Regions from separate parts of the Bradyrhizobium sp. USDA3010 genome, predicted to be linked through region 3. Evidence: predicted binding sites of a transcription regulator. Region 3 holds the regulator's gene; each other region holds the start of a gene.

Region 1 (7,825 bases), on a different contig from region 3:
TTCCGCAAACCGAGCCATCTGAGATAGATTTAGAACCGGCGCCGCAAATCCCTTGCGCTCCACCGGGACCAACCACGGGAATTCGACCATGTCGGACCTAGACCGCAACTACGCTTCTCCTTTCGGCCGGGCCGCCGGGCGCATTGACGCTGCGGCCGTCGACGCCGGTCTGCGCGCCTACATGCTGCGCATCTACAACTACATGAGCATCGGCCTGGCCATCACAGGCTTGGCCGCGCTCGGTGTCTACATGGGTGCGGTGACCACCGATCAGTCCGCCGCCGTCGCCAAGTTTGGCAACGCCTATCTGACGCAGTTCGGCTACGCGATGTTCGTGAGCCCGCTGAAGTGGCTGTTCATCCTCGCCCCTCTGGCGATGGTGTTCGTCATCTCGGCCGGCATCAACCGCCTGCAGCCTGCGACCGCCCAGCTGCTGTTCTGGGTGTTCTCGGCGCTGATGGGCCTGTCGCTGTCGTCGATCTTCCTGGTGTACACGCACACCTCGATCGTGCGCGTGTTCTTCATCACCGCGGCGACGTTCGGTGCGCTGAGCCTCTACGGCTACACCACCAAGCGTGACATGAGCGGCATGGGCTCGTTCCTGTTCATGGGCTTGATCGGCATCATCATCGCGAGCCTGGTCAACCTGTTCCTGGCGAGCTCGGCACTGCAGTTCATCGTCTCTGTGGTCGGCGTGCTGGTGTTCGCGGGCCTCACCGCCTGGGACACCCAGCGGCTGAAGAACGACTACATCTACGGCTACGCCTCGCAGGGTGGCGCGATGGCAGAGCGTGCGGCAATCACTGGTGCGCTGTCGCTCTACCTGAACTTCATCAACCTGTTCACGCTGCTCCTGCAGCTGCTCGGCCAGCGCGACTGAGCGCCTCGAGCGAGACGATCGATCCAATCCAAGCCCCGGCCTTGCGGCCGGGGCTTTTCTTTTGCGCAGGGCAAAAATACTGTCGCGCCCATGTCCAATCCTGCGGGGGCCAATCGGGAAATCAGGCTAACCGTCGAGGCGGACCTGCCCTCGATCACGGCGATCTACGAGCACGCGGTGCGCTTCGGCACCGCAACCTTCGAGCTGATCCCGCCCGACCTTGCCGAGATGACCCGCCGCTACAGGGCGCTGATCGATGGCCGCTTCCCCTATTTCGTCGCCGTGCTCGACGGCCGCGTCGCCGGCTATGCCTATGCCGGCCCCTACCGGCCGCGGCCGGCCTATCGCTTCACGGTCGAGAACTCGGTCTATCTGGACCCTGCGGTCCATCGCCGCGGCATCGGCCTCCGGCTGATGGCCCGCCTGATCGCCGAATGCGACGCGCGCGGCTTCCGGCAGATGATCGCGGTGATCGGGGACTCCGCCAATGCCGGCTCGATCGGGCTGCACCGCCGCTGCGGATTTCAGATGATCGGGACGCACCCGAATGTCGGCCGGAAGTTCGGCCGCTGGCTCGACACCGTGATGATGCAGCGCGCGCTCGGCGAGGGCGCGGCGACGGTGCCAGCGGACTGAGCTACAGTCCGTAGCCCGGATGCAGCGCAACGCAATCCGGGGCCGCCGATACCGCAGATGAACTTGTGCCGGATTGCGCTTCGCTTCATCCGGGCTCGGTCTGTTGAATTTGCCGCGCCTACACCAGCGACAGCTTGCGATCGATCACGAACAGCACCCGTTCGAGTTCGTGGCCGCGGCGCAGGATCAGGCCGGTCGCCGAAATCACGCTGTACATGCCCTGCTTGCGCGCCAGCCGGGGATCCTTTTCGATCCGGTAGATCGGTATTTCGGATGCGCGCCGGAACACCGAGAACACGGCACGGTCCTTAAGGAAGTCGATCGCATAATCGCGCCACTCGCCATCGGCGACCATGCGGCCGTAGAGATTGAGAATGCGGTTGAGCTCAAGTCGATTGAATGTCACGCGGTTGGGCTGAGGGGTCGCGGCGGCGGGACGCGCCGCGGCACGACTCCCACTCGGATCACTATCCTCCGAGATCAAACTCATCGAGCGCCTCCTGTCATCCCGGTGACGATCGGGTGCCGAAGGCCGGTGCCCCACTTCGGGATCGTCACGAGAGTGACATGATTGCGCTAAGCGCCGGAGCCTGCAAGGGGCCATTCGCAATGCAACCAGCCCTTAACCACGGCCAGGCGCGACGGATTGTCCGGAAAACCGAAGAGTCACGGGAACGTTAGAGGAATCATATTGCTGCCCCACTTCCGCCCATCGCCCGCCCCGCTGCCCTGCGAAAAGACAATCCTGCGTTGGCCCGGTCCTTTCGGTTCCGGATTCCTCAGCCCCCAGCCCCCCGGGGCCGTCGGGATCGGGCCTGTTCGCAGGGGAATCAAATCCCAACACACTGGGCCAACGAAAGTTGGTCCTTTTTGTTTTTGGGCCCTGCTCGAATATGCGCGATCAAGCCGCGCAAAGCCTCGGCGCTTCCCTCTCAGCAGATCACTGGATGCACGCTTGCCGCCGCGCGGAGCCGCACGACACCATGCGTGCGGCCCAACGACGCAAGACTGACAGAAGCCAGCACCGCGCAGTTAGAGCGTTTTCGAGCGAAGTGGACACCGGTTCGCGTGAAGAAAACGCGTTAAACAGGAATCTAAAGCTGCGCTTCTGATCAATCAGAACCGAAAGGCTCTAGTGAAGCGAGGTGAATGCGGCGCCCAGCATCGGGCCCGGCTTGTCGCGATTGCCGTCCTGGACGTAGACGGCCGCAGCATCGACGCCATCGCGCGTGATGTTCTCCAGCGGCACGGTCCAGCTCCCGGACGAGCCGTTCCAGTCGCCGACCTTCAGGAGATTGCGCACCACGTTGTGGTAGGTGATCTCGCGGCCGCGGTTCTCGCCGCGCGCGATCGAGATCGGCACCGACTTCGAGATCGAGCAGATCCAGACTTCGCCGCGCGACACCGCGGGCGATTTCGATGCGGCCACCGACACGTTGATCTGCTTGCCGGTCAGCGTCATCGTCACCGGCACCGACATCACGCTGCCGCTCTTCTCGGTGTCCTTGATCGCGTCCTCGATGCTGGCGCGGTCGCTGCCGATCACATGGGCGGAGCCGTTGATCACGGCCTGCGGCGTGTAGACGTCGCGGTCGCCGCGCATGTGCGAATAGGCTTTCTGGCGCGCGCTGAAACGGGAATCGGCCAGCGTGTCCTTCCAGCCGAGATAGTCCCAATAGTCGATCGGCATGCTCAGCGCGATGACGTTGGGGTCCTTCGCGAGGTCACCGATGATCTTGTCCGCGGGCGGACAGGACGAGCATCCCTGCGAGGTGAAGAGTTCGACGACAGCACGCGGATCGGCGTGAGCGGGGCGGATGATCGCAACGATCGCGCAGAAACCTAGGGCGCTGGACCATCGCGAGATAGAATTATAGGCCATCATCGCTGTCATACTGCGAACCAGTCGTGATGATTTCTATCCGTAATTGTACGGAGCATGAAGTTGTCCCTTGAACTTGCGTGCCCCAGAACGCCAGAAGGCGGCCTTGTCATAGGCCGCCTTCTTTTTAGCCGCTACTCACTAAGCAGTGAGGCACTGATCACAAATCCGCGCTAGGCCGCGAGCTTGCGCAGCACGTAATGCAGGATGCCGCCGTTGCGATAGTAGTCGAGCTCGTCCAGCGTATCGATGCGGCAGAGCAGCGGGACATCCCGCTTGCCGCCGTCGGCGGAGACGATCTCGGCCGTCAGCGTCTGGCGCGGCTTCAAATCGCCCTGCAACCCGCGGATCGTGACCTTCTCATCGCCCTTGAGGCCGAGCGAGGACCACGACGTGCCGTCCTGGAAGGTGAGCGGAAGCACACCCATGCCGACCAGGTTGGAGCGATGGATGCGCTCGAAGCTCTGGCAGATCACCGCGCGCACGCCGAGCAGGCGGGTGCCCTTCGCGGCCCAGTCGCGCGACGAGCCGTTGCCGTATTCGGCGCCGGCGAACACCACCAGCGGCACGTTCTCCTGCTGGTACTTCATCGCCGCGTCGTAGATCGACATCTGCGCGCCGTCGGGCCAGTGCTTGGTCAGACCGCCTTCCGGGATATTGCCGTCGGCGCCCTTCAGCATGAAGTTCTTGATGCGGATGTTGGCAAAGGTGCCGCGCATCATCACTTCATGATTGCCGCGCCGCGTGCCGTACTGGTTGAAGTCGGCGGGGCGCACCTGGTGCTCGCTCAGGAACTTGCCAGCGGGCGAGGTCAGCTTGATCGACCCGGCCGGCGAGATGTGGTCGGTGGTGATCTTGTCGCCGAACATCGCGAGGATCCGCGCGTCGACCACGTCGACGATCGGCTCCGGCTGCTTCTTCATGCCTTCGAAATAGGGCGGGTTCTGCACATAGGTCGAGCTCATGTTCCAGCGATAGGTCTCGCTTTCCGTGGTCTTGATCTTGCGCCAGTTGGTGTCGCCCTTGAACACGTCGGCGTACTTCTTCTTGAAGATCGTCGCGGTGACGTACTTCTTCATGAAGGCGTTGATCTCCTTGGTGGTCGGCCAGATGTCCTTCAGGAATACCGGCTTGCCGTCCTTGCCGATGCCGATCGGCTCGACCGCGAGATCCTTGGTCACGGTGCCGGCGAGCGCATGCGCGACCACCAGCGGCGGCGAAGCGAGGTAGTTCGCCTGCACGTCCGGCGAGACGCGGCCTTCGAAGTTGCGGTTGCCCGACAGCACGGCGGCGGCGACGATGCCGTTCTCGTTGATCGACTTCGAGATGTCTTCCGGCAGCGGGCCGGAATTGCCGATGCAGGTGGTGCAGCCGAAGCCGACCAGGTTGAAGCCAACCTTGTCGAGATCGGCCTGCAAGCCGGAATTGGCGAGATACTCAGCCACGACCTGGCTGCCCGGCGCGAGCGAGGTCTTCACCCACGGCTTGGCCTTCAGACCCTTGGCGGCCGCCTTGCGCGCCAACAGGCCGGCGCCGATCAGCACGCTCGGGTTCGAGGTGTTGGTGCAGGAGGTGATCGCGGCAATCACGACGTCGCCATGGCCGAGATCGAAATTGCGGCCCTCGACCGCGAAGCGCTTCTGCTCACCATCGGGCTTCTTGTACTCGTTGACCAGCGCGGTCGCGAAACCGGTCGAGACCGCCGGCAGCGCGATGCGGCCTTCGGGGCGCTTCGGTCCGGCCATCGACGGCACCACGTCGGCGAGGTCGAGCGTCAGCGTGGTGGTGAACACCGGATCGGCCGACTTGGCGGTACGGAACAGGCCCTGCGCCTTGGCATAGGCCTGCACCAGCTTGACGCGATCGGCCTTGCGGCCCGAGGTCTTCAGGTAATCGATGGTCGCGGCGTCGACCGGGAAGAAGCCGCAGGTCGCGCCGTATTCGGGCGCCATGTTGCCGATGGTCGCCTTGTCCGCGACCGACAGGAAATCGAGGCCCGGACCGAAGAACTCGACGAACTTGCCGACCACGCCGAGCTTGCGCAGCATCTGGGTGACGGTCAGCACGAGGTCAGTCGCGGTGACGCCTTCCTTGAGCTGGCCCTTGAGCTTGAAGCCGACCACTTCCGGCAGCAGCATCGACAACGGCTGGCCGAGCATGCAGGCTTCCGCCTCGATGCCGCCGACGCCCCAGCCGAGCACGGCGAGGCCGTTGACCATGGTGGTGTGCGAGTCGGTGCCGACGAGCGAGTCGGGATAAGCGACCTCGAAGGTGCCGGTCTTCTTGCCGACCGTCATCTTCTCCTTCTTGGTCCACACCGTCTGCGCGAGATATTCGAGATTGACCTGGTGGCAGATGCCGGTGCCGGGCGGCACCACCGAGAAGTTCGAGAACGCCTTCTGACCCCACTTCAGGAACTCGTAGCGCTCCTGGTTCTGCTTGTATTCCTCGGTGACGTTCTTCGCGAACGCCTTGTTGTCACCGAAGAAGTTGACGATCACCGAGTGGTCGATGACGAGATCGACCGGCACCAGCGGGTTGATCTTCTCGGCATCGCCGCCGAGGTTCTGCATCGCGTTGCGCATCGCCGCGAGGTCGACCACGGCCGGAACGCCGGTGAAATCCTGCATCAGGACGCGCGCCGGGCGGAACGCGATTTCGTGCTCGAGCTGGCGCTTCTTGAGCCACTTCGACACCGCAACGATGTCTTCCTTCTTGACGGTGCGGCCGTCCTCGTTGCGCAGCAGGTTCTCGAGCAGAACCTTCATCGAATACGGCAGCTTCGAAATACCCTTCAGTCCGTTCTTCTCTGCCTGGGGCAGGCTGTAATAGACGTAGGACTTGCCGCCGACCTTCATGGTCTTGCGGCATTTGAAGCTGTCGAGTGAGGTCATGCGGAGGATCCCAATTCTCAGTTATACCCGGCAAGGGTAACTAAACACCGGCGATCGACACGGGCCAAGGGATGGCCTGGATGGCTTGCGGCCGCCGATTGTGTGTGCTGCATCAAGTTCCGGGCTTATAGAACCTTTCTAGAAGCACCGCCACACCGACAAGCGTGCGACAGCGTTGCGCGACCCAAAAATTCTCACGCGGTAGCGAAAGATTTCAGAGGGCTGTGACAAGACGAACCATGCGGCTCTCGGGACGAAATCTGAAATGCGTGCGCGGCGGACGCGAGGTGTTTTCCAGCCTCGATCTGTCAGCGACGGCCGGCGAGGCGCTTGCCGTCACGGGACCCAATGGCGCGGGCAAGACCTCGCTGCTGCGCGTCCTCGCCGGGCTCTTGCTTCCCGCCGAGGGCTCGATTGCGCTCGAAGGCGGCGACGCCGAGCTAAGTCTGCCTGAGCAGGCCCACTACCTCGGCCATCGCGACGCCCTGAAGCCGGCGCTGACCGTCGCGGAAAATCTTTCCTTCTGGCGGGAATTCCTCGGCGGCGAGACCGTGGACGCCGGCCGCTGCCTGGCCGCCGTGGCGCTCGACCACGCCGCGCATCTGCCGGCCGCCTACCTCTCGGCCGGCCAGCGCCGCCGCCTGTCGATCGCGCGCCTGCTCTCGGTGCGGCGGCCGGTCTGGCTGCTGGACGAGCCGACATCGGCGCTCGATGCGGCCGGACAGGCGCTGTTCGTCGGGCTGATGCGCGACCATCTCGCAAACGGCGGCCTGATCGTCGCCGCGACCCATCTGCCGCTCGGCATCGATGCGCGCGATTTGCGGATGGGAGGCGCGGCGTGAGCAAGCTGGCCGCATTGATCCGCCGCGACATCCGCATTGCGCTGCGCGTCGGCGGCGGGGCGCTGATCGGCGTGCTGTTCTTCCTCACCGTTACGGTGCTGATGCCGTTCGCGGTCGGGCCCGATCTCGCGCTGCTGTCGCGGCTCGGCCCCGCCATCCTCTGGCTCGGCGCGCTGCTGGCCAGCCTGCTCACCCTCGACCGGCTGTTCACGGCCGATCACGAGGACGGCTCGCTCGACCTGATCGTGATGAGCCGGACGCCGCTGGAACTCGCCTGCGCGGCCAAGGCGCTGGCGCATTGGATCGCCGCGGGGCTGCCGCTGATCGTCGCGACGCCGGTGCTCGGCCTGCTGCTCAATCTCGACGGCACGGCGACGCTTGCGGTCGCGGCGACCTTGCTGGCGGGAACTCCGGCGCTGACTTTCACCGGCATGATCGGCGCGGCCCTGGCGGTGACGCTGCATCGCGGCGGGCTGCTGCTGGCCGTGCTGGTGCTGCCGCTGTCGATCCCGGTGCTGATCTTCGGCGTTGCCGCCTCGCAGGCGGCGATATCGGGGCCCCTGCCCTTTGGAACACCGTTCTCGATCCTCTGCGCGCTGTCGCTTGCCAGCCTCGTGATCGGCCCTTTTGCCGCCGCCGCGAGCCTGCGGCACGGGCTGGACTGAAATTGGCCGGCAATATGAGCCCGATC
Region 2 (7,825 bases), on a different contig from region 3:
ACGCCGAGCAGTTCGTTCTTGACGATGCGTTCGGCGCGCTTGAGCGATTTGTTCGAGAGGTCCTGCAGCGCAAGGCTGCCGAGCGGCAGCGTCACGCCGCTGCGCACGCGGTTGCCCTTGACGTCGATCAGTTCGAGCGAGCCGCCGCCGAGATCGCCGACGATGCCGTTCGGATTGTGCACGCCCGAGACGACGCCGAGCGCGGACAGCTTCGCTTCACGCGGTCCGGTCAGAATCTCGATCTTGGCGCCGCAGATGCGCTCGGCCTTGGCGATGAAGTCCGGACCGTTCTTGGCGTCGCGGCAGGCCGCGGTCGCGATCGCGTAGACGCGGCCGACCTGCTGGATCCGGCACAGCGCGCGAAAGCGGCGCAGCGCGGTGAGCGCCTTGTTGACCGCATCGGTTGCGAGCAGGCCGGTGCTCTGCACCTCGCGTCCGAGCCCGCACAGCGCCTTCTCGTTGAAGATGGTGACGAGGCTGCGCGCCATCGCCTCGTAAACCACGAGACGAACCGAGTTCGAGCCGATATCGATCACAGCGACGCTGGAAGCGCGCTTCCGCGGCCGCTTCACCGTAAGGCCCCCTTAAGACGATGGCTACTGACGCTCGTTACGACGCGTGAGACGGCGCGGTGAAGATTCCTTGAGAGACTTACCACGGCCGGACAGACTCGGATTTGTCATGAAATAGTCATGCAGATTGAAGGGCTCTTCGCCTTTCGCGGCCTTCATACGCGTTGAGGACCCATCCGGCAACAATTGCCAGCTCTGCTCGGTGTCCTTCAGGTTCGCGACCATGATCTGTTCGAGAACCTGCTGATGCACCGTGGGATTTTGCAGCGGACAGAGCACCTCGACGCGGCGGTCGAGGTTCCGCGGCATCATGTCGGCGGACGAGATATACACAGCAGCTTTTGCGCTCGGCAGGCCCTGGCCCATGCCGAAGCAATAGATCCGGCCGTGTTCCAGGAATCGGCCGATCACCGATTTGACGCGGATGTTCTCCGACAATCCGGGCAGCCCGGGCCGCAGGCAGCAGATGCCGCGCACCACGAGCTCGATCGAGACGCCGGCCTGCGAGGCCTCGTACAGCGCGTCGATGATGTCGGGATCGACGAGCGCGTTCATCTTCATCCAGATCGCGCCGTGCCGGCCATGCTTGACGTGGGCGATCTCGCCGTGGATGTGCTCGATGATCCGCTTGCGCAATGTCAGCGGCGACACCGCCATCTTCTCGATGTCGCTCGGCTCGGCATAACCGGTGATGTAGTTGAACACCCGCGCGACGTCGCGGCCGATGATCGGGTCCGACGTAAAGTAGGAGACGTCGGTGTAGATGCGGGCGGTGACCGGATGATAGTTGCCGGTGCCGGTGTGCACATAGGTCGTCAGATTGCCGCCCTCGCGGCGCACCACCATCGACAGCTTTGCGTGGGTCTTCAGCTCGATGAAGCCGTAGACGACCTGCACGCCGGCGCGTTCGAGGTCGCGCGCCCAGCGGATATTGGCCTCCTCGTCGAAGCGCGCCTTTAATTCGATCAGCGCGGTCACCGACTTGCCGGCTTCGGCGGCATCCGCCAGCGCGCGCACGATCGGCGAGTTGTTCGAGGTGCGATAGAGCGTCTGCTTGATCGCGACGACGTCGGGATCACGCGCCGCCTGTTGCAGGAACTGGACGACGACGTCGAAGGATTCGTAGGGGTGATGGACCACCAGATCCTTCTGGCGGATGGCGGCGAAGATATCGCCGCCATGGTCGCGCACGCGTTCAGGATGGCGCGGCACGTAGGGCGGGAATTCGAGGTCGGGGCGATTGAGGCGGGTGAGCTGCGACAGTTCGTTCATCGCGAGCACGCCGTCGACCAGGATCACTTCATCGTCCGCGGCCGATAACGCGTGCTGCACGAAGACGCGCAGCTCTTCGGGCATCGTGGCCTCGATCTCGAGCCGGATCACCGACCCGCGCCGGCGGCGCTTGAGCGCGGTCTCGAACAGGCGAACGAGGTCTTCGGCCTCTTCCTCGATTTCGAGTTCGGAGTCCCTGATGATGCGGAACGCGCCCTGGCCCTTGACGGTGTAGCCGGGGAACAGGCGGCCGATGAACAGACCGGTGGCCTGCTCGAGCGTGATCAGCCGCGCCGGCGCGCCCTCCTTGGTCGAGGGAATGCGGATGAAGCGGTCGATCTTGCCGGGCATGCGGATCAGCGCGTTCATCGCCTTGCCGTCGGAGACCCGCGACAATTGCAGAGCGACCGTGAAGCCGAGGTTCGGGATGAACGGGAACGGATGCGCCGGGTCGATCGCAAGCGGCGTCAGCAGCGGGAAGATGTTGTGGAGGAAGTGATCCTCGATCCAGGTGCGTTCGGATTTGGTGACGTCGCGGCCGTCGACCAGCTGGATGCCGACCTTGGACAGGAGCTCGCGCAGGTCGCTCCAGATCGCCTGCTGGTCGGAGGCGAGCTGCGACACGGTCTTGTTGATCATCACGAGCTGCTCGGCCGGCAGCAGGCCGTCCGGGCTGCGCTCGGCAATACCCTCGCGGACCTGGGCCTTGATGCCGGCGACGCGGACCATGAAGAACTCGTCGAGGTTATTCGCCGAAATCGACAGGAAGCGGACCCGCTCCAGCAGGGGATGGCCGAGATTGACTGATTCCTCGAGCACCCGGCGGTTGAAGTGCAGCCAGGACAGCTCCCGGTTGATGAATCGCTCAGGGCTGCTCGCGATCGCCGGGACGGGCGGGAGTTCCGCCTCTTTCTCTTTGATTTCAGGTGCTTGTGCCGTGTCCATCAAGTGCTGGTCCAATTCGGGGCAGGGGGCCGGAGCGGTCTAGCCGAGGGCCGCACAGAACATGTGATATTGCGATGACGTTTCGATGACATTGATGTTCCGTTGGCCTGCGCCGTCAAGCCGCGGGGACGGTCAGGCATCGCGCAGCAGCTCCGCCGCCAACGCCCGGGTCACCGGCCGGCCCAGCCGCAGCGCCTCGGTGTCGAGCAGCTCGACCGCCTGGCGGACGGCGGTATAGGACCGCTCGATCCGGTTGGTCAGGTAGCTGACGAGCGGCTCGTCCACGCTCATCTGGCGGTCGGCGCAGAACTTGACGATCAGGCCACGGAACAGCTGGTCGTCGGGCGGCAGCAGCGTCACCGTCGGTACCGCGCGGAGCCGCGAGCGCAGATCGCGCAGCTCGATCTCGAACGCCGACGGCGGCACGCGCGCGGTGATCAGGACGAAGGCATCGTCCTGGCGCGCGAGATTCATCAGATGGAACATCGCGCGCTCATCGAAATCCGACGGCCTGAGGTCCTCGACCACCAGCGCGCCGGTCGCAAGTGCCGTCGGCACCGTGTCGGTGGTCAGGGCATGCGCCACGGTCGAGCGCGCGCCGGCGATCTCGGCCCAGATCGCGGCGAGGTGGCTTTTGCCGGAGCCTTCGGGCCCCACCAGCAGCATGATTCGGTTGGGCCAGTCGGGCCAGCCGTCGATCAGCGCCAGCGCAGCCTCATTGGCGGGCCCCTCGAGGAAATCGTCGCGGGTCAGCTTCTCCTCGTGCGGCAGGGCCAAGGCCAATTGACGAGGTTGAACGCTACCGGCCACGCAAATCTCCAAACCACATTATTTTAGCATGATCCCTGCGCAAACGCTTCGCGTTTGTCGCGGGAAAGCCGGTTTCCACTTTTCCGGATCGTGCGCTACCGAGCCTCGATCGTGCTCATGTGCCGCACCCACTCCACGAGATAGAGGGACACCGAACCCAAAGTAAAGATCGTGACCAGACCCATCAGGATCAGGTCGTAAGGGTGCGGCTGAAACCCGAAGCCGAGCGAGGCGAGCACCAGGGCCGCGAACGCGACCTGTGCCACCGTGTTCAGCTTCGACACCATCAACGGCTTCATCTCGACCGGCTTGTCGAACAACCATGACACAATCACGGCGGAGACGATCATGATGTCGCGCGACACCACGAGAATCACGATCCAGCGCGGCACCGCGCCCCAGATTCCGAGCGCGACATAGATCGACACCAGCAGCGCCTTGTCGGCGAGCGGGTCGAGCAGGGCGCCGAGCTCGCTCGCCATGTTGAAGCGCTTGGCGAGGAAACCGTCGACCGCATCCGAGACGCCGGCGATCACGAAGATCGCAAACGCGATCTCCATCTGGCTGGAGACGATGGCCCAGACGATCACCGGCACCAGGATGATGCGGCCGAGGGTGATGATATTCGGAATGCTCAACTTGAATCGCTTCCCGGCTAGAAGCCTGATTTTACTCGATATCCGGCTCTTTTGCGCGGCGGCCGGGTGTTATCTACATAGTATCGCGGCGGCATTGCCGCGAGCCATTGCGCGGGGGCGGAATTCCTCGTAACCAGCCCCTTATCATCTGGAATTGGGCATGACCGAGCGCAAAAACGGGCTCACTTACGCGGATTCGGGTGTCGATATCGACGCCGGCAATCGTCTGGTCGATCTGATCAAGCCGATGGTGCGGGCCACCGCACGGCCCGGCGCGGACGCCGAAATCGGCGGATTCGGCGGGCTGTTCGACCTCAAGGCCGCCGGCTTCAAGGATCCGGTCCTGGTGGCCGCGACCGATGGCGTCGGCACCAAGCTGAAGATCGCGATCGAGACCGGCATCCACAACGGCATCGGCATCGACCTGGTCGCGATGTCGGTCAACGACCTCGTCGTGCAGGGCGCGGAACCGTTGTTCTTCCTCGACTATTTCGCCTGCGGCAAACTCCACCCGGAGGCCACCGCGCAGATCGTCGCTGGCATCGCCGAGGGCTGCCGCGAATCCGGCTGCGCGCTGATCGGCGGCGAGACCGCCGAGATGCCCGGCCTCTACAAGGACGGCGATTACGACCTCGGCGGCTTTGCCGTCGGCGCGGCCGAGCGCGGCACCCTGCTGCCGACGGGGGATATAGCGGCGGGAGACGCCGTGATCGGGCTGGCGTCCTCCGGCGTGCACTCCAACGGCTATTCGCTGGTGCGCAAGATCGTCGAGCAGTCCGGCGTTGGCTATGATGCGCCGGCGCCGTTCGCACCGGTCATGACGCTCGGTGCGGCGCTGCTGACGCCGACCAGGCTCTATGTGAAATCCTGCCTGCGTGCGATCCGCGAGACCGGCGCGGTGAAGGGGCTCGCCCACATCACCGGCGGCGGCTTCACCGACAACATTCCGCGCGTACTGCCGAAGCATCTCGGCGTCGGCATCGATCTGGCGCGGCTGCCGGTGCTGCCGGTGTTCAAATGGCTGGCCGAGCAGGGCGGCATCGCCGAGCTCGAGCTGCTGCGCACCTTCAACTGCGGCATCGGCATGATCGCGATCGTCAAGGCCGATGCGGTCGATGCGGTGACCGAGGCCTTCACCGCCGGCGGCGAGACCGTGACGCTGCTGGGTGAGGTGATCGAGGCCAGTGGCGAGCATCGCGTAGTCTATCACGGTCATCTCGATCTCTCGCGATGAAGCGCCGGGTTGCCATTCTGATCTCCGGCCGCGGCTCCAACATGGCCGCGCTGATCGAGGCTGCGAAGGCTGCGGATTTTCCGGCCGAGATCGTCGCCGTGATCTCCAACCGCGCCAACGCTCCCGGGCTCGAGAAGGCGGCCGCGAGCGGCATTCCGACCGTCGTCATCGAGAGCAAGCCGTTCGGCAAGGACCGCGCGGCATTCGAGGCGGCGCTGCAGCGGGCGCTCGACGACAGCCAAGTCGAGCTGATTTGCCTCGGCGGCTTCATGCGGTTGTTCACCGCCGAATTCGTCCGGCACTGGTACGGGCGGATGCTCAACATCCATCCGTCGCTGCTGCCTTGCTTTCCCGGCCTCGATCCGCACGGCCAGGCCTTGCGGGCGGGGGTCAAGCTGTCCGGCGCGACGGTGCATTTCGTGATCCCGGAGACCGACGCCGGGCCGATCGTCATGCAGGGTGCGGTCACCGTGGCTGACGACGACACGCCGGAGACGCTCGCTGCACGCGTGATCACCATCGAGCATCGCATCTATCCGGAGGCGCTGCGGCTTCTGGCGAGCGGCCGGCTCAAGCTCGAAGGCGACGTCTGCAGGACGCAGGGCAGCGCCGCAACCGACAGCACGCTGATCGCGCCGGCGCCTTAGCGCCCGGTTGCACGAGAGATCCCCGAGAACAATCCCCCGGGTGATGCGGCCGGGGGAGGTGTCAGGATGAATTCCGCCAGCAGCGGCGTTCAGTGAACCTTGAGGTTCTCTGCCGACGCCTTGCCGCGGTTCTCCACCAGCTCGTACTCGACGGTCTGGTTCTCGTTCAATGTGCTGAGACCTGCGCGTTCGACCGCCGAGATGTGGACGAACACGTCCTTGTCGCCGACGGCCGGCTTGATGAACCCGTAACCTTTGGTCGGGTTGAACCATTTGACGGTACCCTTCGGCATCGTCTCTCTCCCAGTCTAGACATAAAAAAGACGCGGCCACGTTTTCCACGTGCCACGCCACAAGCGGGCTTTCCGCTGTCTGTTCAATTCCCGGGTCTCTATATCCAAGGTCTTCAAGTCCGAAGTTTCGCCTCTCGAAGCCTTGGCTATCAACGTCGTGAAACGCACAGTCGAACGGCCGCAATCCGATTGTGAAGGGATTGCAACACGAAATCTGCGCCTTAGCAAGCGCGCTGGTTTCGCGTGACGCAACCTCAGCCTGTGGCGGTCGAACTCGGGCGCGGCGCGTTCGGCCACTGGCCGACGGATCGGAGGTGCGGGAACTTCGCGTGCACCACGCGAACTTCGTGCGCTAACCCCGATCCACCCGCACCACGCGGCCCTTGTCGATCGCAAGCGCGAGCTGGCCGTGCTTGAGCTTGAGCGCCGCTTCGCCGAACAATTCGCGCCGCCAGCCGTGCAGGGCGCCGACTTCGGCCTCATCGCTGGCCGCGATCTGTTCGAGGTCGTCGACGGTGGCGATCACCTTGCTGGCGACGCCGTGGCGCTCGGAGGTCATGCGCAGCAGCACCTTCAACAGCTCGACGGTCGCCGCGCCATTGGAATTGTTTCTCGGTTTTTCCAGCTTGGGGAGCGTGGCCTGGTCGCGGGCCAGCCCGCGCTGCACCGCGGCGATGATATCGGCACCCCATTTCGAGCGCTCGAAACCCTTCGGCAGCGAACGCAGATTGCCGAGCTTCTCCAGCGAGGTCGGCGCATGGGTGGCGATGTCGCCGACCGCATCGTCCTTGAGCACACGCGAGCGCGGCACGTCGCGGCTCTGCGCCTCCTGCTCGCGCCAGGCGGCAACCTCGATCAGCACCGCGAGCTCGCGCGGCTTGCGCACGCGGGTCTTGAGCCGCTCCCAGGCGCGCTCGGGATGGAAGTCGTAGGTCTTCGGCGAGGTCAGGATCTCCATCTCCTCGCTGACCCAATCGCTGCGGTCGCGCTTCCTCAAGTCGGCATCGAGCGCCGCGAACACTTCGCGCAGATGGGTGACGTCGGAGACGGCGTAATGCAGTTGCTCCTCGGTCAGCGGGCGGCGCGACCAGTCGGTGAAGCGATGGGTCTTGTCCGGGCGGTGGCCGGTGACGCGATCGACCAGCTGGTCATAGGCGATGCTGTCGCCATAGCCGAGCACCATGGCCGCGACCTGGGTATCGAAGATCGGATGCGGGATCGTGCCGGAGAGGTGCCAGACGATTTCGATGTCCTGCCGCGCGGCATGAAACACCTTCAGCACGGCCTCGTTCGACATCAGATCGAAGAACGGCTTGAGGTCGATGCCGGGCGCCAGCGCGTCGACCACGACGGCTTCATCCGCGCTGGCCATCTGCACGACGCAGAGCAGGGGATAGTAGGTCGTCTCCCGCAG
Region 3 (7,825 bases):
CCGCGATCAATACAACGCACTCGGCAGGCTGAACTTGGCGGCGATCGAGCGGATCGTCAGTGCGAAATACCAACGCGGTGCTGCGTTCAACCGCCAGCATCCCTATGTCGAGATACTGTTCTCGGATATCACCGACAGCGGGGAGACCTTGAATCTGAGCGGGCTCGTGCGCGAGACCCTGCCGCTCGCGTTTCACCGGCTGAGTTGAGATCGATCCAGGAGGATTCCCATGACGACGAAGAAATCCCTGCTTTCCATTGACGAACCAGAGCCGAAGAAGCCGCTGCGCGCCGACCGGCCTCCTACCGAAGGCTTCGTGATCATTGTCGACAAACACTTCAAGTCGGAGTTCGACACCGCCGAGGCTGCTGAAACGTCTGGCCGACAGCTGAAGGCGGCTTATCCGATGCTTCAGATCGAAATCTACGACGCCGCCGCCAAGACCCGCACCTTGCTGAGCTGACAGGCCTGCTTAGCGGGCCTTGTTGTCGGTTTCCCGCCTACTCGACGCCGGCTTCCTGCGGCGTGAATTGGTAGACCGACGAGCAGAACTCGCAAGTCACGACCACCTTGCCGTCCTTGACCATCTCGGCGCGATCGTTCGGCGCAAAGCTCTTCAGCATCGACGACACCGCATCGCGCGAGCAGGAGCACTGCGCGCGCAGCGTTTGCGGGTTGAAGACGCGCACGCCGCGTTCGTGGAACAGGCGGTACAACAGCCGCTCGCCGGAGAGATCGGGATCGATCAGCTCGACATCCTCGACGGTGGAGATCAGCGACTGCCCCTCGACCCAGGCATCGTCATCCGGCACGCTGTGCGTGGCCGTGCCCTCCGGCGCATCGCCGGGATGGAGATCGGCCTGCTTGGCACGTTCGGGGGCCTTGGGCAGGAATTGCAGCAGGATGCCGCCGGCGCGCCAGTGCAGCTTGCCGCCTTCGCCGCCGCGCATCTCCTCGCCGACTGCGAGCCGCACCCGCGTCGGAATCTGCTCCGAGCGCAGGAAATATTCGTGGGCCGCCTCTTCCAGGCCGCCGCCGTCGAGCGCGACCAGGCCCTGGTAGCGGCTGGTGTTCGCGCCCTGATCGATGGTCATTGCAAGGTGGCCCTTGCCGAGCAGCTCACCCGAGCTCTGCCCGTCCTTGAGGCGCGCCACATCGTAGCGCGCATAGGCACGCAGCCGGTCGGGCGCCTGGAAATCGATGATCAGAAGCGAGACCGGACCGTCGGTCCGGGTCTGCAGGATGAAGCGGCCCTCGAACTTGACGGAGGAGCCGAGCAGCGTGGTCAGCACGATGGCCTCGCCGAGCAGCTTGCCGACCGCCGGCGGATAATCGTGCTTGTGCAGGATCTCGTCGAGCGCGGGGCCGAGCCGGGTCAGCCGGCCGCGCAAGTCCAGCGCGCCGACCTCGAAGGCCAGCACGGCATCGTCGACAGGAACCGCGGAGGGCGCGCGAATGGGCGTCTCGGCCTGGATTTTGATGTCGGGGGATTGTGAAACCATGGCGCTCTATCTGGGGTCTCGGACCATGAAATAAAGGGGTTCAGCATACCGGGAATCGACGTCGTCCCTGCGAAAGCAGGGACGCATAACCACAGGATTTTGTCGCGGCACAAGGCGTCTGCCCATGTGCCTTTTTCGCAGGCCGCAGCGTATGGGTCCCTGCTCCAGTGCGCAATTGCGCACGAGGCAGAGACGACGGCATTGATGTCGTCGACTACGCGACCGTGTCGAAACACCAGGCCAGGATGCCCTTCTGCGCATGCAGGCGGTTTTCCGCCTCGTCGAACACCACGGATTGCGGGCCGTCGATCACCTCGTCGGTGACCTCCTCGCCGCGATGCGCGGGCAGGCAGTGCATGAACAGCGCGTCCGGCTTGGCGAGCGACATCAGCTTGGCATTGACCTGATAGGGCTTCAGCACGTTGTGGCGGTGCTCGCCCTCCTTGTCGCCCATCGACACCCAGGTGTCGGTGACGACGCAGTCGGCGCCGCGCACGGCGGCTTCCGGATCGGTGCCGAGCCTGATCGGCGCGCCGGTGGCCTTGATCCAGTCCCGCATCGGCTTCTTCGGCGAGAGCTCGGGCGGCGTGGCAATGTTGAGATTGAACTTGAACCGCTCGGCGGCGTGCGCCCAGGAGGCCAGCACGTTGTTGTCGTCGCCGGTCCAGGCCACCGTCTTGCCCTCGATCGAGCCGCGGTTTTCCTCATATGTCATAAGGTCGGCCATCACCTGGCAGGGATGCGAACGCCGGGTCAGGCCGTTGATGACGGGCACGGTGGCGTGGGCGGCGAGCTCGAGCAGCGCGTCATGGTTGAGGATGCGGATCATGATCGCATCGACATAACGTGACAGCACGCGCGCGGTGTCGGCGATGGTCTCGCCGCGGCCGAGCTGCATCTCGGCGCCGGTCAGCATGATGGATTCACCGCCGAGCTGGCGCATGCCGACGTCGAACGACACCCTTGTGCGGGTCGACGGGCGTTCGAAGATCATCGCCAGCGTCTTGCCTTCGAGCGGCTTACTGCCCTTCTCATGCGCCTTCAGCTTCGCCTTCATGGCGGCTCCGGCTTCGAGCATGTTGCGCAGCTCGGCGAGCGGCAGCTCGTTGATGTCGAGGAAGTGACGGACCGGCTTGCTCATTATCCAGCCGCCTTCTTCGGCTGCGGCGCCGATAGCACAGAGCAGGCGCGCTCGAGCGCTGTGATCGATTGGTCGATCTCGGCCTCGGTCACGATCAGGGGCGCCAGGAACCGCACCACATTGTCGCCTGCGCCGACGGTGAGCAGCTTCTCGTTGCGCAGCGCGGCGATCAGATCGCCCGACGGCACCACCGCCTTGACGCCGATCAACAGGCCCTCGCCGCGCACCTCCGACAGCACGCCGGGATAGCGGTCGACGACGGAAGCGAGCTTCTGCTTGAGCAGCAGCGACATCTTCTGCACGTGCTCGAAGAATCCGGGCTTGAGCATGACATCGAGCACGGCATTGGCGGCGGCGACCGCCAGCGGATTGCCGCCGAAAGTCGAGCCGTGCGAGCCCGGCGCCATGCCGGCCGCAGCGTCCGCGGTCGCCAGCACCGCGCCGATCGGGAACCCGCCGCCGAGCGCCTTCGCCAGCGACATCACGTCTGGCGTGACGCCGGTGCGCTTGTAGGCGAACAGCTCGCCGGTGCGGCCCATGCCGGTCTGCACCTCGTCGAAGGCGAGCAGCAGGCCATGCTCGTCGCACAGCGCGCGCAGTGCCTTGAAGAACGACTGCGGCGCCGAGCGCACGCCGCCCTCGCCCTGCACCGGCTCGATCAGGATGCCGGCGGTGTGCGGGCCGATCGCCTTCTTCACCGCCTCGATGTCGCCGTGCGGCACCTGGTCGAAGCCGTCCATCGGCGGGCCAAAGCCCTCGAGATATTTCGCCGAGCCGGTCGCAGCCAGCGTGCCCAGCGTGCGGCCATGGAAGGCGCCTTCGAAGGTGATGATGCGGTAGCGCTCCGGATGGCCCTTGGAGAAGTGGTGGTGGCGCACCAGCTTGATCACGCCCTCCATCGCTTCGGCGCCGGAATTGCAGAAGAACACGAAGTCGGCAAAACTCTGCTCGCACAGTCGCGCGGCAAGCACCTCGCCGTCCGGGCTCTTGAACAGGTTCGACATGTGCCAGAGCTTGGTCGCCTGCTCCTGCAGCGCCTTGACCAGATGCGGATGCGCATGCCCAAGCGCGTTCACCGCGACGCCCGAGGTGAAATCGAGATAGCGGTCGCCATTGGTTGCGATCAGCCAGGCGCCCTCGCCGCGCTCGAAGCCGAGATCGACCCGGGCGAAGACGGGGAGCAGATGCGACGAGGCGTTGGTCATGGCGTTCACTGCCGGTTTGAAGCCGTCAATCGCTGCGCGCCTTGACGCCTACGCAGCAACCGCCAGCTTCGGAAAACAAAACGGCCGCCTTTGCGGGCGGCACGTGCGGGTCATTCTATGCGGCGGCCGGTCAGTGTCAATCGCCAGGAGCCGGCCTTTGCTGGCCTTCCTGCAATGCGAAACCGGCGCAATCCGGAGCATTCCGGTGCGGTGGAAAAGCCTCACAGCAATGCTTAACTTTGTGGGAACATGTGGACGCACGGCCGCGGACTCTTGCGCCAGAGTCACGCCATATTGTAGCGTTTGGCCTGTCGGGTACGACATCTCGTGCGGCAGTACTGGACCCTCTAAGTAGCCTTCGTGTCTCGCGTAAACGTTCGGGCGCAACACCGTGCCCGGCGAGGGCTAAGGGATTCTGGCCGCAGGGATATTTGTCCAGATTGGCTCGCAGCGCCGCTCCGATGAGTGGCCGGCGCCATGCGAAAGGAAGAATGCGATGACTGTATTGACTTGGTCCGACGATCGCGTCGAGCAGCTGAAGAAGCTCTGGGAATCCGGCCTCTCGGCCAGCCAGATCGCGGCGGAACTTGGCAATGTGACGCGAAACGCCGTGATCGGCAAAGTACATCGGCTCGGCCTCTCCGGCCGCGCCAAGGCCCCCTCCACGGCTGCGCCGCGGCAGCGCAAGGCCCGTCCCGCCCAGCACATGATGCGGGTGGCGCGCCCGGTGTCGCGCGGCAACACCGCGCTCGCGCACGCCTTCGAGGTGGAGATGGAGCCCGATCCGATCTCCTTCGACAATGTGGTGCCGATGAGCCAGCGGCTGTCGCTGCTCGAGCTCAACGAGGCCACCTGCCACTGGCCGGTCGGAGATCCCTCGAGCCCGGAATTCTTCTTCTGCGGCGGCAAGGCGCTCGCCGGCCTGCCCTATTGCGCGCATCACTCGCGCGTCGCCTACCAGCCCGCCGCCGATCGCCGCCGGCCGTCGGCGAAGCCACAGATCAAGTAGCACTCGGGAAACCAGCCTGGACTGCAAAAACAAATCCCCGCGAAAGCGGGGATTTTTTTATGTGATCGTAGCCCGGATGGAGCGAAGCGAAATCCGGGGCGGTGTTTGAAGCGGAGAACGCACTACATCACTGGCGTCGTCCCGGCGCAGGCCGGGACCCATTACCACTGGTGCAAGTGGTTTAAGGCGGCTGTGGCACCAGCGCATGCAAGCAAAAGAGAACAGTGGTTATGGGTCCCGGCCTGCGCCGGGACGACGCCGTATTGTGGCTTGCGATTGCCGGCCGGCCTTACGGCTGCGGCTCGGCCTTCGCGAAGCGGTCGTCGAGCGCATAACCGGCGCCGCGCACGGTGCGGATCGGATCTTGCTCGCGGCCCGGATTGAGCAGCTTGCGCAGGCGGCCGATATGCACGTCGACGGTACGCTCATCGATATAGATGTCGCGACCCCAGACGCTGTCGAGCAGCTGTTCGCGGCTGAACACGCGGCCGGGATGCTCGAGGAAGAATTCGAGCAGCCGATACTCGGTCGGACCGAGATCGATCGGACGGCCCGAGCGCGCCACGCGGCGCTTCTCGCGATCGAGCTCGATGTCGCCGTAGGTCAGCACGGTCGCAAGCCGCTCCGGGCTCGCGCGGCGCAGCAGGCCCTTCACCCGTGCCAGTAATTCCGGCACCGAGAACGGCTTGACGATGTAGTCGTCGGCGCCGGTGGCAAGCCCGCGCACGCGCTCGCTCTCCTCGCCGCGGGCGGTCAGCATGATGATCGGAAGCTGCTTGGTCTCGGGACGCGCCCGCAGGCGGCGACACAGCTCGATGCCGGACAGGCCCGGCAGCATCCAGTCCAGTACCACGAGGTCGGGAACGCGCTCCTTCAGGCGGGTGTCGGCATCGTCGCCGCGCCCGACCGTTTCGACATCGTAGCCTTCCGCATCGAGGTTGTAGCGCAACAGTGTCGTCAGCGCTTCCTCGTCTTCGACTACCAGAATGCGTGCGCTCATCGGTTTAAGTTCTCTCTCTGTGGTGATCCGTTGCCCAGACGCAAACCGAAACGCTTACCTTCCTGGGCATAATCCCCGCGGAAACGACTTGTCGTGAAGACAATCCGGCTCCGCGCTGCGGATCATGTCCTAGGTACCCGGCACAGTGGTGGCAAAATTGGTCATGTCGCCCTTCGGACGCTTGTCGGTGATCTGCTGGCCCTCGATCATGTAGAACACGGTCTCGGCGATGTTGGTGGCGTGATCGCCGATCCGCTCGATGTTCTTGGCGCAGAACATCAGATGGATGCAGAACGAGATGTTGCGCGGATCCTCCATCATGTAGGTCAAGAGCTCGCGGAACAGCGAGGTGCAGATCGCATCGACCTCCTCGTCGCCCTTCCAGACGTTCATCGCCGCCGGCAGGTCGTGCGCGGCATAGGCGTCGAGCACCGACTTGACCTGCGACAGCACGAGGTCGGTCATGTGCTCCAGGCCGCGGATCAGCTTCAGCGGCTGGAAATCGCTTTCCAGCGCCGCGACGCGCTTGCCCATGTTCTTGGCGAGGTCGCCGATCCGCTCGAGATCGGTGGCCACGCGCATCGCGCTGACGATTTCACGCAGGTCGATCGCCATCGGCTGGCGGCGGGCGATCGTCAGCACCGCGCGCTCTTCGATGACGCGCTGAAGATTGTCGATCTCGATGTCGGCGGCGACCACGCGCTTGCCGAGCGCAACGTCGCGACGGATCAGCGCGTCGACCGACTCGGTAATCATCCGCTCGACGAGGCCGCCCATCTCGGCGACCAGGCGGGTCAACTCCTGCAGGTCGCTGTCGAATGCCTTGGCGGTATGTTCAGAAGCCATCTTGTATCTCCTCAGCCGAACCGGCCGGTGATGTAATCCTGAGTCCGTCGATCGCTCGGCGAGGTGAAGATCTTGTTGGTGTCGTCGAACTCGATCAGCTCGCCGAGATACATGAAGGCGGTCTTGTCGGAGACGCGCGCCGCCTGCTGCATGTTGTGGGTGACGATCGCGATCGTGTAGTCCTCGGACAGCTCCTGGATCAGCTCCTCGACCTTGGCGGTCGAAATCGGGTCGAGCGCCGAGCACGGCTCGTCGAACAGGATCACCTCGGGACGCACCGCCACGGTGCGCGCGATGCACAGCCGCTGCTGCTGGCCGCCGGAGAGCGACAGGCCGGAGGCGTTCAGCTTGTCCTTGACCTCGTTCCACAGCGCGCCGCCGCGCAGCGCCTTCTCGACCCGGTCGTCCATCTCGGACTTCGAGATCTTCTCGTAGAGGCGGATGCCGAAGGCGATATTCTCGTAGATCGTCATCGGGAACGGCGTCGGCTTCTGGAACACCATGCCGACCCGCGCGCGGAGCAGATTGAGGTCGAGCTTGGGATCGAGAATGTTGGTCTGGTCCAGCATCAGCTGGCCGACCGCGCGCTGCCCCGGATAGAGATCGTACATCCGGTTGAAGATGCGCAGCAGGGTCGACTTGCCGCAGCCCGACGGGCCGATGAACGCCGTAACGCGGTTGGTGCCGAGCGTCAGGTTGATGTTCTTCAGCGCGTGGTGCTCGCCGTAGTAGAAGTTGAGGTTGCGCACCGTGACCTTCGGCGGCGCTTCCGGCAGCGGCGTATGCGGAGCAACGTGGCTCGGGTTACTCGTTGAAACGGAAAGCTCGGTCATTTTGCGGCCCTTTCGGCACCAAGGATACGCGCGCCGATATTCAGCGCGAGCACAGTGAAGGTGATCAGCAGCGCACCGCTCCACGCCAGCTCTTTCCAGTAGGCGTAAGGGCTCTGCACGAAGTTGTTGATGGTCACCGGCAGGTTGGCCATCGTCTTGGTCAAGTCCCAGCTGAAGAACTGGTTCGACAGCGCGGTGAACAGCAGCGGCGCAGTTTCACCTGCGACGCGAGCGGTCGCCAGCAGCACGCCGGTGATCAAGCCGCTACGCGCAGCACGATAAGCGATCC
Region 4 (7,825 bases), on a different contig from region 3:
GACGATCGGCGCCATCGACGCGCGGCCGCCGCGCCCGGTGGAGCCGGCGAACCTGCCTGAGATCGACAAGCGGATCGAGGCGCTGCGGGATCAGCGCGAGGATCTGCAAGGGATCATCACCTCGGCCGAGGCGCGGCGCAAATTCGCCGAACACTTCGCCGAGGCCTCGCCGGTCGGGATCGGCGATAAGGGCGAGGCGCGTCCGGTCAGCGAGTGGCGCGCCGCGTTCTCGGCAGTCGGGGACGAAGTCGCAACCGCCGACACCGCGATCCGCGACGCCGCGCGCAAGCAGCGCGACATCGATCGCGAGATCGCGCGCCTTGAAGCCGACCGCGCCGCCAAGCCGCCGAGCAAGCTCGAGGTGCGGATCGAGCTTGCCTCCGCTGCCGCGACCCGCGCGACATTGCGGGTGACCTATGCGGTGCGCAACGCCCGCTGGATGCCGATTTACGACGCCCGTCTCGACACCGGCGCCAAGGATCGCAAGCCGGCGATCGAGCTGGTGCGCCGCGCCGAGATCACCCAGGCGACCGGCGAGGACTGGTCGAACGTGGCGCTCGCCGTCTCCACCGTGCGCGTCGCCCGCGGCGGCAACGCGCCCGATCTGCATTCGCTGATCGTGCAGTATCCGCAGCCGCCGCGGCCGCTTGCGTGGCGAAATAGGGAGGATGGCGTGCAACAGCGCTCGGCCGCGGCGCCCGCTCCGGTCGCCGACGCGCTCAAGGAATTCCACCTTGGTGGGGGGCCGGTCATTGCGGAACAAGAGGCCACAGCTGACGTCGGCGCCTTCCAGGCCACGTTCAAAATTCCCGGCCGCGTCAGCGTCGCCGCCAACGAGGGCGCCAAGAGCCTGCGCATCTCGACGGCGACGATCACCCCCGATCTCGCAATCCGCGCCGTCCCGGTGATCGATCCGACCGCGTTCCTGGAAGCGAGCTTCGTGCAGGCCGACGAGGCGCCGCTGCTGCCGGGGCAGGTCTCGATCTATCGCGACGGCATCTTTGTCGGCCGCAGCCGGATGGCGACGGCCGCCAAGGACGAGACCGTGCGGCTCGGCTTCGGTGCCGACGACAAGGTCAAGATCGAGCGCACGGTGGTGAAGCGCAATGAAGGCTCCGCCGGCCTGATCGTGACGACATCGAAGACTGACGAACGCGCGTTCAAGACCACGGTGCGCAACGGCCACGACTTCCCGATCAAGGTCGCGATCCAGGATCAGCTCCCGGTCAGCGAGAACGACGATATCGTGGTCGAGATGCTGCCGTCGTCGACGCCTGCGACGACAACCAATCTGCGCGACAAGCGCGGCGTGCTGGAATGGGCGTTCGAGGCCAAGCCCGGCGAGGTCCGTGACATCAATTTCGCCTGGCGGATGCGCTGGCCCAAGGACAAGGGCGTCGTGATGGTTCCGGCCGGCTGATCTGCACCGGTAGCCGATGACAACTCTCCCGATCTCGGGCATCACTTTGCCAACGGCAAAAAGCCGAGATCGGGAGGATCCATGAGCTACCAGCACATCATCGTCGATGATCCGCGTCCGCGCGTCCGCCGCATCACGCTGAACCGGCCCGAGAAGCGCAATGCGCTGAACAACCGCCTGCGCGGCGAGATTTTCGAGGTGCTGGAGCAGGCCGATCGCGACCCCGACATTTCGATCTCGATCCTGCGCGGCGCGGGTCCGTGTTTCTCGGCAGGCTATGATCTCTCCGCCGACAACCGCGTCGACCAGCCCTATCATTCGGCGTCCGGCCCCGGCCAGTGGTCGCGCCACGTCGTCGAGGGCTGGTTCTCGATCTGGGATCTTGCCAAGCCGGTGATCGCGCAGGTGCACGGCTATTGCCTCGCCGGCGGCACCGAGCTCGCGACCGCCTGCGACGTGGTCTATGTCGCCGACGATGCCCAGATCGGCTATCCGCCGGTGCGGCTGATGAGCCCGCCCGACATGCAGTATCATCCCTGGCTGGTCGGCATGCGCCGCGCCATGGAATTGATGCTGACCGGCGATGCGATGTCCGGCCGCGAGGCCGCCGAGTGGGGCTATGCGACCCGCTCGTTCCCGCTCGCCGAGCTGGAGGCGAAGACGCTGGATTTCGCCGAGCGCGCGGCGAAGGTGCCGGTCGAGCTGCAGCAGCTCAACAAGCGCAGCGTGCATCGCGCGATGGAGATCATGGGCGCCCGCGCCGCGATGCGCGCCGGCACCGAGATCCAGGCGCTGGCCTTCACCACCGAGGCGAGCAAGGCCTACATGGCCGGCTTCCGCCGCGACGACGGCAGCGTGAAGGCTCAGCTCGACCAGCGCGACACCACGTTCGGGGATTACCGGACCAAGAAGGAGTAACGTTTGATGCGAACGCGGGCTAGAAGCCCGCGTCCTCCTCCAGCCATTGCTGATTGTCCCAGCGCGCGCGGCGGCCGACGACATATTCGCGAACATCGTCCATGAAGCGCACTTTGCTGGCGAGTGCTCCAATGAAAGCCACGATCGCCGCGATCCAGGGCCACAGATGCATCAGCAGCGAGGCGGGTATTTGATTGGCGAATCCCGCCTGCAGCGCGCCCGTGACCAGATAAGCCAACACGCCCCACACAGCGGCCAGGATCGTCGCCACGACTTCATAGCTGTTTTGATGAAACCTCACCAACCGTCGCATCAGGCACAGGTAGGCAAAGTAGACGACCGCGCCGAGAATCAAAGCGACGAGCCCGGGCGGAAACCCCCAGCTCTGGTCCCAGCCCAGATACGCAACGGAGCCCGCGGCGATCAACGCCTCGATGTAGGTCAGGCTGGATTTTTCTCGCATGATTTGCCCCGAAGCGATTCAAGCATCGGCCGAGGCTATCATCATCGAGCGCTTCGGTAGAAGGGCAATTGCAAGACAACCGTTGGCGCCTTGTCCAGCGCGATCCTATGTTCGGGGATTCGGATGAAGAAGGAGCGAGCTAATGCTGAGTGAGGCGCGGCGCTCTATCACCGTCACCCTGAGGAGGCGGCAAAGCGGCCATCTCGAAGGGCGACGGCCCGGCTGCTCCGCGCGGCATCGTCGGGGCCGTGCATCCTACGAGGCTCGCTCCGCTCGCACCTCAGGATGACGGGACTGCTTCCGCATATTCGCTGTCATGCCCCGCCTTGAGCGGGGCATCCAGTACGCCGCGGCCCATCGATTGAACTCAGACGTCTCTGGAATACTGAGTCGCCCGGTCCCGTCTACGCCAAGGCTTCGACGAGGCCATGAGTGCATGGCGCGCCGAAGCTTTAGCGGGGCGGCGAGCCGGGCGACGACCCTGTTGTGGGTGGCGACAGCAATCGCCTCACTTCGCCTTCAGGAAGTCTCCGACTTCGAGCAGCACGAACTCGTCGTCATCGGCCTTGTTCGGGTCGCGGCTCGAGGAGAACGGCAGATTGTTGTCGTTGCCGACGATGATGTGGGTCTCGTCGACCCGGTCGACGTTCTCGATGGTGAAGAACGGGAAGGTGTAGACACCGTCGTTGAGCGGCTTGCGGGCCTTCTTGTTCGGATCGCGGATCTTCATCAGGTCGATATAGGCGATCTTGCGCACCGGCTTGCCGACATTGGCGTCGGACAGCTCGATCTTGTAGACGCGCTTGAACCTGGCGAGGTCAGGGAAGCAGTTCTCGCCGCGCTGGCCTTGCGGGCAGGCCTTGTCGGCGGTGCCCTCGCCATTGTCGCGCTCGATCACGAGGCCCTGAGTCGGATCGATCATGTTGAAGTCGCCGATCGCATTGCCGTTCTGCTCGAACACATATTGCCAATAGCGACCGGTGAACTTCTCCGCCGCGACGTCGAACTCGAGGATGCGCGAGGCTTCCTTGCCGTCGACCTTCTCCCAATCCTTCTTGTCGGCATCCCACAGCGGCCCTTCGAGCAGGCCGTAGAGGAACTTGCCGTCCTTGGAGGAGGCAAAGCCCTCATAGCCCTTGGAGCGGCGCAGGTTGACGTTGGTGTAGGTGGCGCCGGGCGCGCCGGGCGACTGCACGGCCCAGTGATCCGGCGAGCGCACCGGCTTGCCGTCGGCGACCGTCTCGAACACCGCGAGGATCTTGCCGGTCTTGTCGGCCTTGAGGATGTAGGGCCCGAACTCGTCGCCGATCCAGAAGGTGTCGTTGATGATCTGGAAGCCCTCGGTATCGAAGTCGGCACCGGTGAGGTAGCGCTTGGCGGTGTCCTCATGCACGATGCGGAACGGCACCTTCTTGTCGGGATCGTGCAGGAACACGGTCTCCTGACGCTCGATCTTGCCGTTCGCCCAGTCCATCTTGTAGCGGTTCAGGTACAGCATCGAGTCCGCCGAGTTGTAGCGCGCGCCCATGCCGTTGTCGGTGATCACCCAGAACGAGCCGTCGGGCATGGCCTTGATGCCGGAATGGCCTTGCAGCGGCTGGCCCTTGAATGGCAGCGACACGCCGGTCGGCCGCTCGTAGGATTTTCCCATCACGGTGCCGATGGCATCGACGCGCTTGCCGGTGGTGTACTTGCCCGATGTCTTCAAATCGTTCGGGGCATCGGCGGGAGCGTCGATGAAGCTCTCCGCCGGCATCACGGCGTGTCCTGCCAGCGTCGCCGGGAATTCGCCCTCGCTCTGCGCGAACGCCGATGTGGCGAGCAGGATCGAGGCGACGGAACAGAGCAGTGACAAGCGCATGGTTGATCTCCCAAAGGATAAACGATGCGATGTTCTCCGAGCCGCCTGTTACAGCCGGCTGACAGTTTTGTGAACCGCGGATGTTGCGACGGGATAAGCCTTGCGGCGTTACGTCGCCTTGCCCGCCGGCCGCATCGTTTGCGGCAGCAGGAAGGGCACGCCGCTCGCGGTATAGTCGATCGTGGCGTCGACCTCGAAGATCTGCCTCAGCGTGTCGGCCTGCATTGCCGCGGCACGGTCGCCGTCGACGGCAAGCCGCCCGCGATGCAGCAGCAGGATGCGGTCGGCGAACCGCATCGCGAGGTTGAGATCATGCAGGATCGCGATCACGGCGGTGCCGCGCGCGGCGCGCCGCCGGGCGGTCTCGACCAGGTCGATCTGATGCCGCAAATCGAGGCTCGAGGTCGGCTCGTCCAGCAGCAACAGTCCCGGCCCGTGCAGCGCTTCGCCGCAGGCGAGCTGCACCAGCACGCGGGCGAAATGCGCGCGTTGCTGCTCGCCGCCGGACAGCGTCGGCAATTGCCTGAACCGGAAATGCGCCAGCCCAACCTCGTCCAGCGCCGCGGTGACCAGCGCACGCGTCACCGCGCGCGGACTCTCGCCGGCGCCCATGCTGACGATTTCCTCGACCGTGAACGGGAAGCTGACGTTGACGTGCTGCGACAGCATCGCACGGTGCTGCGCCAGCTCGCGTGGACCATAGGCGTTGAGGTCGCGCTGCCTGAGCCGAATCGTTCCGCGCGACGGACGGAGGTCGCCCGACAGCATCCGCAACAAGGTCGATTTGCCGGCGCCGTTGGGACCCACGATCGCGATCATCTCGCCGGCGCCGATCTGCAGCGAGACCGCATCGACCAGCGCGGCGCCGCCGACCGTCATCGATACCGACTGCGCCTCCAGCAGCGCGCTCATAGCGACACCAGGGAGCGCTGGCGCAGCAGCATGGCAAGGAAGAACGGCGCGCCGATCGCCGCGGTCAGGATGCCGATCGGCATTTCAGCGGGGCCCACGATGGTGCGCGCCACCGTGTCGGCGCCGACCAGCAGGATCGCACCGAGCAACGCGGACGCCGGCAGCAGCAGGCGATGCCCGGGTCCGATCACCAGCCGCAGCAGATGCGGCACCACGATGCCGACGAAACCGACCACGCCGCAGACCGAAACCGCGACCCCGGTCATCGCCGACACCAGCACGATCGAAATCCGCTTCAGCCGTTCGACATCGACGCCGCTGTGGAACGCCTCGGCCTCGCCGAGCACCAGCACGTCGAGCCCGCGCGCGATCCAGAGGCAGGCAATCAGGGCCGCGGCCAGCACCGGCGCCAGCGCTGTGAGCTTGGTCCAGGTCGCGCCGCTCAGCGAACCCAGCATCCAGAAGGTGATGTCGCGCAGCTGGCGGTCGTCGGCGACGAATACCAGGAGCCCGATGCCGGCATTGGCGATCGCGGCAATTGCAAGTCCGGCCAGCAGGAAGATCGCAATCGAGGTCCGGCCGCCGCGGCTGGCAATGCCATAAAGCACGATGGTCGTGACCAGCGAACCCGCGAAAGCCGCGATCGGCAGCAGCTGATGCTGCAGGAAGCGCACGCTCTCGCCGAGATGGCTGTCGGTGAACACGATCGCCGCCGCTGCGGCAAACGCGCCGCCGGAGGAGACGCCGACCAGCGCCGGATCGGCGAGGGGGTTGCGGAACAGGCCCTGCATGATGGCGCCGGAGACGGCAAGGAGTCCGCCGACCATCGCAGCCGCCGCGATCCGCGGGATCCGGATCGACCACACCACGAGCTGGTCGCGCGCGAGCAGCGGATTGGCCACGCCGTCGGCCCATAGCCCGAGCGCGGCGGGAAGTCGCGCCAATGGAATGCCGGCGGCCCCGACCGTCAGGGCGACCAGCGCGCTTGCTGCGAGCGCCGCAAGCAGGCAGAGCAAAGTGAGTGTCGCCGCTGGCCGCAGCGACATGCCGGCGCGCCGTCGTTTCGCACGCGCGGGGCGTTCGGCCAGCACGCTCATTGCCGGCAGTTCGCGGTCAGCGCCGCCGGCTTGAAGGTGGCGGCCTCCGGCGCCAGCGCCGGATAGAGCTTGACCGAGAGGTCGCGTGCCGCGGCCGCGGTGCGCGGCCCGAAGCCGAGCAGATAGAGCCCCTCCATCGAGATGAAGGCGTTATTGGCCGCAACCGGCGTCAGTGCGAAAGCTGGATGCGCGAACACGGCATCCGACGTCAGCGAGTCCTTGCCGCGATCGATCGACAGCACGACATCCGGCCACGCCGCCACGATGGCTTCGTCGTTGACCGGCTTGTAGCCGTCGTAACCGTCGACCGCGTTGACGGCGCCGGCAAGCTGGATGATCTCGTCCGCGGCGGTCTTGTGGCCGGCGGCCAACGCCCGGCCGTTCAGGAGCGACATCACGAACATCACGCGCACCGGCTTTGTCACTTTGGCGCGCAGTGCGCGCAGTTGCGCGAGGTCGCTCTCCACCGCCGTGGCCAGGCAGGCGGCGCGCGGATCGGCGCCCATGGCATGGCCCACAAGTTTGATCTTCTCCACCAGCCCGGCCTCCGTGAACGCCTCGGGCACCAGCACCAGCGGCACCTTGGCCGCCTCCAGCACGTCCATGGTCTCCTTCGGCCCGGAGCCCTGCACCGCAAGCACCAGCGACGGATGCAGGCCAAGCACGCCCTCCGGCGACAGCTGGCGCATGTAACCGACGTCGGGCTTCTCACGCAGCGCGGACGGCGGGTAGAGACTGGTGGCATCGACGCCGGCGATGCGGTCCTCGAAACCCAATGCATAGAGGATCTCGGTGATCGCGCCGCCGATCGAGACGATCCGCGTGGGATCATCGATCACGACGTCGCGGTCGCGTGCGTCGTGCACCATGATGCCCTCGGCGATCGCTGCGCCGATCGGCAGCAGACAGGAGAGCGCGAGCAGAGCGAGCGTGCGACAAATTGTCATCGGGGCCGTCACTTGGTCAGGATCAGCTTGTTCTGAGAGGTCAACCGCAAGCGGTAACGCTCTTCGCCATGCACGATGATGATCTCGCGCTCAGCCGAGAACAGGTCGCGGCTGTCGAGGCGATTCCCGCGCATGATGAGCGTTTTGGCCGCGTCAGGCGCTGATACGGCCTGCTTTCCCGCCGCGCCGATGTTGTCTCCGAAAGTT

What was found. The regulator PhoB, encoded in region 3, activates phosphate uptake and scavenging genes when phosphate is short. The targets are predictions, from matches to a motif close to TGTCATNNANCTGTCAT.
Region 1: AC066Y_RS35440 (DUF2794 domain-containing protein) is a predicted target of PhoB. The motif match lies at 2,069-2,085, and genes of this name have one in related genera.
Region 2: AC066Y_RS17085 (RNA degradosome polyphosphate kinase) is a predicted target of PhoB. The motif match lies at 2,864-2,880, and genes of this name have one in related genera.
Region 4: AC066Y_RS28110 (esterase-like activity of phytase family protein) is a predicted target of PhoB. The motif match lies at 4,710-4,726, and genes of this name have one in related genera.

What each region holds. Positions count from the first base shown of each region.
Region 1 is NZ_JBWJZD010000035.1:51,548-59,372, forward strand. Features, by position in the region: gene AC066Y_RS35430 (Bax inhibitor-1/YccA family protein) at 89-880, shown strand; gene AC066Y_RS35435 (N-acetyltransferase family protein) at 971-1,516, shown strand; gene AC066Y_RS35440 (DUF2794 domain-containing protein) at 1,635-2,006, opposite strand; gene AC066Y_RS35445 (DUF1223 domain-containing protein) at 2,649-3,410, opposite strand; gene acnA (aconitate hydratase AcnA) at 3,572-6,292, opposite strand; gene ccmA (heme ABC exporter ATP-binding protein CcmA) at 6,532-7,134, shown strand; gene ccmB (heme exporter protein CcmB) at 7,131-7,799, shown strand.
Region 2 is NZ_JBWJZD010000009.1:219,145-226,969, reverse strand. Features, by position in the region: gene ppx (exopolyphosphatase) at 1-572, opposite strand, end outside; gene AC066Y_RS17085 (RNA degradosome polyphosphate kinase) at 597-2,789, opposite strand; gene AC066Y_RS17080 (P-loop NTPase family protein) at 2,922-3,599, opposite strand; gene AC066Y_RS17075 (CDP-alcohol phosphatidyltransferase family protein) at 3,695-4,237, opposite strand; gene purM (phosphoribosylformylglycinamidine cyclo-ligase) at 4,398-5,471, shown strand; gene purN (phosphoribosylglycinamide formyltransferase) at 5,468-6,118, shown strand; gene AC066Y_RS17060 (cold-shock protein) at 6,208-6,411, opposite strand; gene rnd (ribonuclease D) at 6,764-7,825, opposite strand, start outside.
Region 3 is NZ_JBWJZD010000001.1:396,760-404,584, forward strand. Features, by position in the region: gene AC066Y_RS01695 (signal transduction histidine kinase) at 1-208, shown strand, start outside; gene AC066Y_RS01700 (hypothetical protein) at 230-463, shown strand; gene AC066Y_RS01705 (Hsp33 family molecular chaperone) at 501-1,502, opposite strand; gene argF (ornithine carbamoyltransferase) at 1,717-2,643, opposite strand; gene AC066Y_RS01715 (acetylornithine transaminase) at 2,643-3,848, opposite strand; gene AC066Y_RS01720 (GcrA family cell cycle regulator) at 4,345-4,857, shown strand; gene phoB (phosphate regulon transcriptional regulator PhoB) at 5,147-5,857, opposite strand; gene phoU (phosphate signaling complex protein PhoU) at 5,987-6,703, opposite strand; gene pstB (phosphate ABC transporter ATP-binding protein PstB) at 6,715-7,536, opposite strand; gene pstA (phosphate ABC transporter permease PstA) at 7,533-7,825, opposite strand, start outside.
Region 4 is NZ_JBWJZD010000022.1:57,239-65,063, forward strand. Features, by position in the region: gene AC066Y_RS28095 (mucoidy inhibitor MuiA family protein) at 1-1,420, shown strand, start outside; gene AC066Y_RS28100 (enoyl-CoA hydratase-related protein) at 1,502-2,338, shown strand; gene AC066Y_RS28105 (hypothetical protein) at 2,358-2,801, opposite strand; gene AC066Y_RS28110 (esterase-like activity of phytase family protein) at 3,310-4,662, opposite strand; gene AC066Y_RS28115 (heme ABC transporter ATP-binding protein) at 4,771-5,574, opposite strand; gene AC066Y_RS28120 (FecCD family ABC transporter permease) at 5,571-6,671, opposite strand; gene AC066Y_RS28125 (heme/hemin ABC transporter substrate-binding protein) at 6,668-7,618, opposite strand; gene hemP (hemin uptake protein HemP) at 7,627-7,825, opposite strand, start outside.